3 regions of the Arthrobacter gyeryongensis genome follow, and region 1 is predicted to be linked to each of the others. Evidence: riboswitches for the same ligand, from Rfam matches in the RefSeq annotation. Region 1 holds a riboswitch; each other region holds the start of a gene.

The links. A riboswitch is a leader RNA that binds a small molecule or an ion and turns the genes downstream of it on or off. The one in region 1 is predicted to bind thiamine pyrophosphate.
Region 2: another riboswitch for thiamine pyrophosphate. It lies ahead of thiD (bifunctional hydroxymethylpyrimidine kinase/phosphomethylpyrimidine kinase); the one in region 1 lies ahead of thiO (glycine oxidase ThiO).
Region 3: another riboswitch for thiamine pyrophosphate. It lies ahead of ABEA18_RS06505 (ECF transporter S component); the one in region 1 lies ahead of thiO (glycine oxidase ThiO).

The regions. Positions count from the first base shown of each region.
Region 1 is NZ_BAABKK010000011.1:40,461-43,732, forward strand. It holds gene thiS (sulfur carrier protein ThiS) at 1-15, opposite strand, end outside; gene thiO (glycine oxidase ThiO) at 12-1,316, opposite strand; TPP riboswitch at 1,308-1,427, opposite strand; gene thiE (thiamine phosphate synthase) at 1,454-2,143, shown strand; gene ABEA18_RS09535 (RNB domain-containing ribonuclease) at 2,181-3,272, shown strand, end outside.
Region 2 is NZ_BAABKK010000022.1:53,306-56,577, forward strand. It holds gene ABEA18_RS15440 (Rne/Rng family ribonuclease) at 1-1,221, shown strand, start outside; TPP riboswitch at 1,370-1,466, shown strand; gene thiD (bifunctional hydroxymethylpyrimidine kinase/phosphomethylpyrimidine kinase) at 1,458-2,978, shown strand.
Region 3 is NZ_BAABKK010000009.1:127,439-130,710, forward strand. It holds gene ABEA18_RS06500 (ABC transporter ATP-binding protein) at 1-1,330, opposite strand, end outside; gene ABEA18_RS06505 (ECF transporter S component) at 1,330-1,959, opposite strand; TPP riboswitch at 2,034-2,169, opposite strand; gene ABEA18_RS06510 (NUDIX hydrolase) at 2,385-3,131, shown strand; gene ABEA18_RS06515 (DUF4235 domain-containing protein) at 3,183-3,272, shown strand, end outside.

The DNA of each region.
Region 1 (3,272 bases):
CAATTTGATGTTCATGCGTGGTCCTTCGGAAGGGGATATAAGGTACCGGCCGATGGGTCGTCCGTTGAGGCCGGTACCGTTGAAAGCTGGTGGGAGAAGCGGTCCGGGCGGAATTTGTTCCACCGGGGATCCGCGGTGCCGTCCATGAGTCCGACGCAGATCTTCGCCGCTGCCGGAGTGAGGAGTACGCCGTGGCGGAAGAAGCCGCTGGCCACGATGAGGCCCGGCACGGTTCTTTCGCGACCTTCCACGCGGCCCAGCAACGGTGCGTTGTCCGGAGTGCCCGGGCGCGCTCGGGCAGTTGCTTCCAGAAGTTCCAGTTCGGCCACAGCCGGGACAAGTACCTGGGCGTCGCGGAGCAATTGGTACACGCCACCGGCTGATACCGGGTTGACCGATCCCCCGGACGCCGACAAGCCGTCTTCACGTTGCGTCGCGCCGATCACCACCGTCCCGTCGTCGCGGGGCACGATATAGACGGGCACTCCGCGCACCATTCCCCGGACAGTGGCGGTGACCAGGGGTTGCAGGTGCTCCGGGACGCGCAACCGCAGTATGTCGCCATACACCGGACGCAACGGGAGTGACAATCCATCCGGCAGGCCGTCCAAGCGGGCGGCATCCAGTCCGTTGGCTACCACTGTTTCCGTGGCGAGCACTTCGATTCCTGAGCCGAGCACGGCCCCGACGACGCGCCCGTCCTCCCACAGGAGTCCCGCCGCAGCGTCGTGGACCGCAAAACCGTCCTCGGCCCCCGGAATCCAGCTGGAATCGCCGGGCTGGTGGTCTGCCAGCGCGCCCAGAATCGCGGCCGAAAGCCGGCGTGGATCCACTTGGTGGTCGCCCGGGATGTCGAAGGCGCAGGAAATCTGCGGGCTCAGCAGCGGCTCACGCTCCCGCGCCTCGCGCAACCGCACGGATTCCACCACCAGGCCGTTGGCCAGCTGCACATCCCGGAGATCGGCGAGCGCCCGGCGGTCCGCAGCGTCCGCGCCGACGGCGAGGGTCGGCGTCGTACGGTAACCTGTGCTGCGGCCGATGCTCGAGCCGGTCACATTCCGTTCGAAGTCCGGCCACAATACCGACGATTCGAGCATTAGCTCCAGGAGGTCCTCTTCCTGGTAGTGCAATTCGCTGACCGGCGCCAGCATTCCCGCCGCCGCGAACGTAGCGCCGCTGGCCGGTGCGGGATCGACGAGGGCAACCGAACGGCCGGATCTGCGGGCTTCCCACGCGATGCCGAGGCCAATGACACCGCCCCCGATCACCGCGACATCCGCGCGCACGGGTTCGTGCTGGGTGTTTACTTCGTCCATGGAGTCCTTCCCTACGCCGGTACTAGCCGGATCAGGTCAAGCGGTCGGCGCTTAAGCCCTCTCAGCCGAGCGGCGATTGTGACTGCCGCCGCGGCTCCCGCGGTACCAGCCCAGTTTAGAGGAACTACTCTGTTTCCATGACCCAGCACGATGTCCACACCACCGCCCGCCTGTACCTCTGCACTGACGCCCGCAAACAAAAGGGTGATTTTGAGCAGTTTGTCGATGCCGCATTCGAGGGCGGCGTGGACATCATCCAGCTGCGTGACAAGACGATTGAGGCGGCGGAAGAACTCGAACTCCTGGAGGTCCTGCAATCCGTGGCTCATCGTCACGGCCGTCTCTGGGCAGTCAACGACCGCGCGGACGTAGCATCCCTCTCCGGCGCGCCGGTGTTCCATATCGGCCAAAAGGACATTCCGCTGCGCTCTGCCCGGAAATTGCTCCACGACCCCACCATCATCGGCCTCTCCACGCACACGCCGGAACAGATTGACGCCGCCATCGCCGCGTCGCCTGGCCGCAGCGGCCTGGACTACTTCTGCGTCGGGCCGGTGTGGGCCACCCCCACGAAGCCGGGACGCTCCGCCGTCGGGCTCGATCTGGTGAAGTACGCTGCCAACGCGGTGAAGCAGGCAGACGAAGAGACCGTCGGGGGCGTCGTGCTCCCCTGGTTTGCGATCGGCGGGATCGATCTCGGCAACGTGGAAGAGGTAGTTAGGGCCGGCGCCAGCCGCATCGTGGTGGTGCGGGCAATCACCGAAGCGCAAGATCCGACGGCAGCTGCCCAGGCGCTCCTGGCTGCCCTGGACGCAGCGGCGGCCTAGCGAGACGCCGCGAGATTTTGGAGTTACCCTGACTTTCGTGTCACACCAGCGGATAGCCCCGAACGTTAGTGAAACGTCGAACCAGCTTGCGGAAGCGCTGGCGGCGCTGCGGACTGAACTCGAGCTGCCCGCAGGTTACCCCGCTGAAGCGCTGCGCGACGCCGAAGCGGCGGTTTCCGGACACACCCTGCCGCCGCATGACTTCACGGACGTTCCGTTCATCACGATCGACCCGGCTTCTTCCACGGATCTCGACCAGGCCCTCTTCATTGACAGGTCCGGCGGTGGTTACAGGGTTCTCTACGCCATCTCCGATGTGCCCTCCTTTGTGCCCCCGGGAGGAGCGCTCGACGCCGAGACCCGCCACCGCGGGCAAACGTACTATGCCCCGGACGGCCGTATACCGCTGCACCCCGAGATCATCAGCGAGCATGCGGGAAGCCTGTTGGCCGGCCAGACGTGCGGCGCGTTCGTGTGGGACTTCGAACTCGATGCCGAGGCGGAGTTCCGCACCGTCTCCGTGCGGCGGGCAAGCGTACGGAGCCGCGCCAAACTCAGCTACAAGGGCGTGCAGGCTGAGATCGATTCCGGAACAGCTGATCCCGTCCTGCAGCTGCTCAAGGAAGTCGGACTCAAGCGGGTGGAACTTGAGGGCCGCCGCGGCGGGGCAAGCCTGAACATGCCCGAACAGGAAATCGTCCAACTGCCCGACGGCGGGGGGTACAGGATCGTCGCAGCTCCCTCGCTGCCGGTTGAGGACTGGAACGCCCAGATTTCGCTCATGACCGGGATGGCCGCCGCCCAGCTGATGCTCGACGGCAAAGTGGGGATTTTGCGCACCATGCCGGCCCCCGATGAGCGCTCGCTGCTCCATTTCAAGCGGCAAACGGGGGCACTCGGCAAGCCCTGGACCGAGGGGACGAGCTATGGAGCGTACTTGCGGACCCTCGACGCCAAGGACCCCCGGCAACTGGCCATCCTCCATTCAGCGGGGCTGCTTTTCCGTGGTGCCGGCTACACGCCCTTCGACGGCGAGGTACCGGGCAGCGTCCTGCAGTCAGCCATCGGGGCACCCTATGCCCACACCACCGCGCCGTTGCGCCGGCTTGTGGATCGTTTTGTGCTGGTC
Region 2 (3,272 bases), on a different contig from region 1:
GGTTCGCTCGTGATCGACCGCACCGAGGCCATGACGGTTGTTGACGTCAACACCGGGAAGTTCACCGGCAGCGGTGGCAACCTCGAGGAAACCGTCACCAAGAACAACCTTGAGGCTGCCGAGGAAGTGGTCCGCCAGCTGCGCTTGCGCGACATCGGCGGAATCATCGTCATCGACTTCATCGACATGGTCCTGGAATCCAACCGCGATCTCGTGCTGCGCCGCTTGGTCGAGTGCCTCGGCCGGGACCGTACCAAGCACCAGGTAGCCGAGGTGACGTCGCTTGGATTGGTCCAGATGACCCGCAAGCGCATGGGCACCGGACTGCTGGAGGTCTTCGGCGAGCAGTGCGAAACGTGCGCCGGTCGCGGAATCGTCACGCACGATGAGCCTGTGGAGCACCGTCGGGCCAACGTGGTGGCCGCTGAACACCACCACCCGCGCACGGAGTCACAGCCGGCCGTCCGCCCCGAGCAGCGCAAGCGTCGCCGCGGCAGGGGCACCGGTCCGGGGACCACCGAGCTCCCGATCACTCCTCCAGTGCCGGTCCACAGCGTGGAATCCACTGATCCGAATCGCCAGGCAGCCACGCGCGCAGCCCTTGCCACCATCGCGGCTGCTGCCCACGCAGCCCACCTGCACGACGACGAGCTCCACCACGCGGCGGAATTGCTCGCCGACGGGCACGTAGCGGAAGCAACCCCGGCCCAGGCCCCCGCGGCCCCGGCCCAGCCTCCCGCGGCCCCGGTCCAGGCTCCTGCCGCTGCTTCGAGTGGCGAGGAACGTTCGAAGCCTGTGCTGCGATTCGGCGGTGAGGAAGTTGCGTTGCCCTTCGTCCACCACGAAGAGGAGCCAGCGAGTGGTGCACCTGCCATGAGCCTGGACCTGTTGGCACAAGCATTCGCAGGCCTCGGAGAAGCTCCGGACACCGCGACGACGGCAACTGAGGCCGAGGAAGCGCCCGCAGGGACCCCCGCCGCCGTTGCAAGCGGAGAATCCCCGGAAGCGGGTTCGCGTGGACGCCGAGGCCGCCGCAACCGCAGCGCCAGCCGGGCCCAGGGTGCCGCCAACGCCACCAACGTGGAGCACCACGAGGTTGCCGTGGCCGCCTCCGGTGGGGCCGCGCACGAGGCCAAGGCGGCGGACGCTGCTCCAGCCAAGTCGACGGCGGCAGCGGAACCGATCATCCTCGGGGTCGGCGTGCCCAAGTCCGAACTTTAGACGCAGTACCCTGTCCGAAGCCCCGGCCGTTTCCGCTCTTGTGGAAACCACCGGGGCTTCGGCGTTGCCAGCCAATTCACCGGACCACCGCTCAGCGCGGTTGCAAAGGGCGATTTCAGCGGGTGGGGTGTGATCCGGGTTAAGCTAGGGGACTGACACGGGGTGCCGCGCACCAAGCCGGCTGAGACCAGACCCGTTGAACCTGTCCGGTTAGCACCGGCGAAGGGATGTCTTGCATGACTGTTTCAGCGCAATCAGCCGTCTACCCGCTTAAGGCCATCCAGCGAGCTATCCCGAGGGTCCTCAGCATTGCCGGCTCGGATCCTTCGGGTGGTGCCGGGATCCAGGCAGACCTCAAGAGCATTGCGGCCAACGGAGGCTATGGCATGGCCGTGATTACGGCGCTCACGGTACAAAACACGCAGGGCGTCACTGCCGTCCATGTGCCTCCCGTCGAATTCCTGCGCCAGCAATTGGATGCCATTAGCGACGACATCACCGTCGATGCTGTCAAAATCGGCATGCTCGGGGACGCGGCCGTCATCCACGAGGTCCGTCGCTGGCTCGGCGAGGCGCGTCCCGCCGTCGTCGTGCTGGATCCGGTGATGATCGCGACCAGTGGCGACCGGCTCCTGGCGGAGTCCGCTGAAACCGCGCTGCGGGAACTCCTGCCCCTCGCTGACTTGGTGACCCCCAACCTTCCTGAATTGGCCATGCTGCTTGGCGAGCCTGTTGCCATTGACTGGGCATCGGCGTTGGAGCAAGGCAAACGCCTGGCTGCCGCCTGCGGAAACACCGTCCTGGTGAAGGGCGGCCATCTGCAGGGAGAGGCCTGCCCCGACGCCCTGGTCAACACCGAAGGAGTCCTCAGCCAGGACGTGGTGGAATTTGCCGGTCAACGCGTGGAGACCCGCAACAGCCATGGCACGGGATGCTCCCTATCCTCGGCGATGGCGACGGCCAAGGCGCGGCTCGGTGATTGGGAGTCCGCCCTGCGTGTAGTCAAGCCCTGGCTTCAGGAGGCGCTGACCCGGTCCGAGGTGCTGGAAGTCGGGAAGGGCAACGGGCCGATCCATCATTTCCACGCGCTCCAGCAGGACCTTCAACCGGGGGACTTTGCCGTCCGGATGTGGGACACCGCCCAAGCGGAACTTGCGGCCATTTATGGCCTGGACTTCATCCAGCACTTGCAAACCGGTGGCCTCAGCGAAGCGCAGTTCAGCTATTACCTGTCGCAGGATGCCATCTATCTCAACGGCTATTCCCGGGTCCTGGCACGGGCAAGCGCCCTCGCCCCGAGGGAAACCGAACAGCTGTTCTGGGCCCGCGGCTCGCAGATGTGCCTTGAGGTCGAGTCCGAGCTGCACCGGAATTGGCTCAGCGGACGCCAGGTGAGCGGAGAGCTTGGCCCAGTCACCAAGGCCTACGTGGACCACTTGCTGGCGGCTTCGGTATCGGGCAGCTATGCCGTGCTGCTGGCTGCCGTGCTTCCCTGCTACTGGTTGTACGCCGAAGTGGGACAGCAGCTCCACCTTGGCTATGTTCAGGCGGGAGCGTCGGACGAGCACCCTTACGCGGACTGGCTGCGCACTTACGCAGACGAGGCGTTCGCAGCGGCCACCCGCACGGCGATCGACATCACGGATGCCGCCGCGCAGGCCGCGTCGCCAACGGAGCGCGCCGCTATGATGGAGGCGTTTGCCCAATCCTGCCGTTATGAAACGGCGTTCTTCGATGCTCCAAGATTGCACGCCTGAGCCCGTTTTCTGGGGCGGAGGCACGGTAGCCAGGCCTATTTCCGCGGGCGCTGCAGCGTGTCGGCGTGAGGATCCGAGCTTTTCCCGGCCGGCAGGGTAAGGTGGACGGGCACGGTACCGGATGGCGACATAGCCAGTGTGTGGCAGCCATCACGTGGCAGCCTCCGGACCTGGCCTCATTTGCAGCCGAAGGCGAAACTAGCGTAATCTAGATCTTCGGTGCTTACGCCAACACTTGGGTTATGCCCCTAGAAACCGTTCATTTGGAACTTACCTTTCATTTGGAACTATTCG
Region 3 (3,272 bases), on a different contig from region 1:
CGAGATGCCCCAAGCGCAGCCGCTCCAGCAACTCGTCCACCCGGTCCTCGCCATGGCCAAGGTGCTTAGGGCCGAACATGAGCTCGTCGAGCACGCGGCCGGTGACGAACTGGTGCTCGGGCTCCTGGAACACGGTCCCTATCCGGGAGATCAGCTGCTGGGCCTTCCACTTGAACGGGTCATTACCGGCGCCGTCGCTAAGCCCGACGGCTGCAGTCACCGTGCCGGACACCGGCGCCAACAAGCCCGCGAGGGTCAACGCGAAGGTCGATTTTCCGGCGCCGTTGGGACCGGTGATGGTCAGGGCCTGCCCGGCGAGCACTTCGGCGTCGAGTCCGGACTGCACAGGAAGGGGCGGGATGGTCTTGAACCCGCGGCGCCGTGGCCGTTCGCGGGACACCGCGAGCTCCTGCGTGCCGAGCAGCAGCTCTCCAGCGCTCTCGGGGCCGGCCCCCGAGCCAGAGCCTGTTCCCGAACGTGGCCGGGTGGACGGCACGTAACCGGGCACCCAGACGCCCGCAGCAGTGAGCATGTCCCTCGCTTGCGCCAGAACGGTGTCCGGATCGCCGTCCAGGAGCACCGCTGGCGTCGACCCTCCCTTGGAGGAGGAGCTGCCCGGCTGCAGCACCACGATCCGGTCCACGAGGTCTTTCCAGACCGATACCCGGTGTTCCACCACCACCAAGGTAGCGCCGGTCTTGTCCAGGCAGCGGCCCACGGCATCGCGCACTTCCAACACGCCGGCCGGGTCAAGGTTGGCGGTCGGCTCGTCCAGGAGGATCAAGCCGGGCCGCATCGCCAGGATGCCGGCCAGTGCAAGGCGTTGCTTCTGCCCACCCGAGAGGGCCGACGTCGGGTGGTCGAGCGCGAAGTTGCCGCTCGCACTGCCACCGGCACTACGCAGCAGCCCGACGTCGTCGAGCGCTTCATGGACCCGCTTCCAGATCTCTTCCCGCGGCACGCAAAGGTTCTCGGCGCCGAACGCGACGTCGTCGCCCAGCCGGGAAAGCACCACCTGGGTTTCGGGGTCCTGTTGCATGAGTCCGGCACGGCCCCGCTGGGCCTTCGGCGAAACGCCGTCCACCAGCAGCGAGCCCGTCTCGTCGGCGTCGTCACCTTCCTCGCCCAACACGCCTGCCAAGGCATGCAGGAGCGTCGACTTGCCCGCGCCCGAGGGGCCGAGCAGGAGCACACGCTCCCCTGGACGGATGTCCAGGTCGAGGGCGTGAATGGCCTGCGTGGTGCGGCCAGCGTGCCGCCAGCCCCAGCCTTGCGCGGAAATGGCGGCGGGTCGCACCACAGCAGGTGTGCCGGAATCAGGACTGGGCATCAGGAAAAGACGGGCTCCGAGGCGGCCTTGCGGGACGCGAACGCGCTCAGGACACCGGTCTTGGCCAGGCCGCGGGTCGCGATCCAGGACAAGGCACCGGCAATGACGGCACCGGAGATCGTGCAGAACACGATGTACGCGAGCTTGTCGACCGGTTCGTAGGCGATGTTCCAGCCCCACGGCAGGAAGGAGTCGTTCAAACCGCAGAACAGGCCAGCGCCGGCACCGGCCAGCAGGGACACCGGCAGGTTGAACTTCTTGTACATGAAGGCCAGGAAGATGAGTTCCGCGCCGAGACCCTGAAGCAGGCCCGAGATCAGGACCGTGGTGCCGTACTGCGAACCCATGATGAGCTCACTGGTGGCGGCCACTGTCTCGCAGAAAATTGCCGCACCGGGCTTGCGGACGATGAGCATGCCCAGCACTGCCGGAATCATCCAACCACCGGCGATCAGGCCGCTCAGCGGCGGGTAGCCGGCGGACATAGGCGTAGCAACCAGAGCCATCTGGTCCCACGCCCAGAAGATCACGCCGCCGGCGATCGAGATCAGCGCTGCCACGACGATGTCCACGACGCGCCAGTTGTAACCAGGCTTGGTGAGGCCCGGCCTTGCAGAAATACCAGTCATTTTGTCCTCCTGAGGAACAGGAGGGGAAAGTGTTCCCGGTTGCCTGCGAGCGGCTTCCGCCGCGCCGGTCCGGACACTATGAGAACTCGACTCCCTTGCGCCGGTACTAGCCGGATCAGGTTCGAGGGTCTGCGGCTGTCCGCACTCTCAGCGCCCGTCCTCGTGCCGCATTGCTGCGAGCCCGACGGCGGCGCTCCCCTGTCGTTATCAATCCACCCTTTTGGGCGTGGTTCAGTTTACACCTTGGCGGGGTTGCGGGCGCTGTGCCGGCCTATGCGGAACGGTCACAAACACGCGTACCGACGGATTCTGCTGGATCATTCGCCGGGCGAGCCCTAGCCGGCCCGGATTGGCGCGGGCGGGCGCAGAAACTGGGAGAATGATCCAGCAGAATGTGACGCAGCAGAGCGGGCAAAGGAGCGGTCTTGGCAGGCATTAGCGAAGCGAACAGCACCACGGTGGCCGAACCTAGGCTCGCCGCGAGCGTGATCCTGGTCCGCGAGGCCCCCGTTCACACGGTTGAGTCAGACCCGGAGGTTCCGGCGGATACCGGGCGCGGCCTGGAGGTGTTCGTCCAGCACCGGGTGACCACGATGGATTTCGCCGCGGGCATGGTCGTCTTCCCCGGAGGGCGAGTGGACCAGGCGGACAGCTCCGGCTGGGACTTCGAGGACGACGTCGTCGAGCAGCACGCCGCCGCATGGCACCGGAGCAGCATCGCCGTCGAGCCCGCTTCGGCCCGGTTCAACGCCGGCCGGGTGCTGGCGGCCGCGCAGCGCGAGGTGTTCGAAGAAGCCGGGCTGAAGCTCGACGCCGCCACCCTCCGCCCGTGGGCCAACTGGGTCACCCCGGCAGACCAGCCCAAGCGCTTCGACACATACTTCTACCTTGCCTGCCCGCTTTCCGGTGCCGAGCCAAGGCACCAAACAACGGAAGCGTCATCGTCCTTGTGGATGCCGGTCCGCGGGATCCTGGATGCCGAAGCCGCCGGAACCCTCAAGCTCATGCCGCCCACGTTGGCGCTGCTCGATGAGCTCGTCGCCCTCGGCACAGTGGAAGCGATACTGGCCGAGGACCGCGACATCGTGCCCGTCCGTCCAAAGCCTGGAGCTTTGGAGGAGTTCTTCCGGCTGAGGCGCCAGTCCCCAACCGTTGCTCCGGAACTGCCCTGAAGTGGGGTTAGGCTGGGGACGGTCCTGTTTCCTCCCGCAAGGAGTCCCGGAATGAACCTCCTCATCAAGCTGCTCGGCACTGGCGTCAGCATCGGCGCAGGCTTTGTCGGCACCAAGATCGTCAATGCGTTGTGGGAAAAG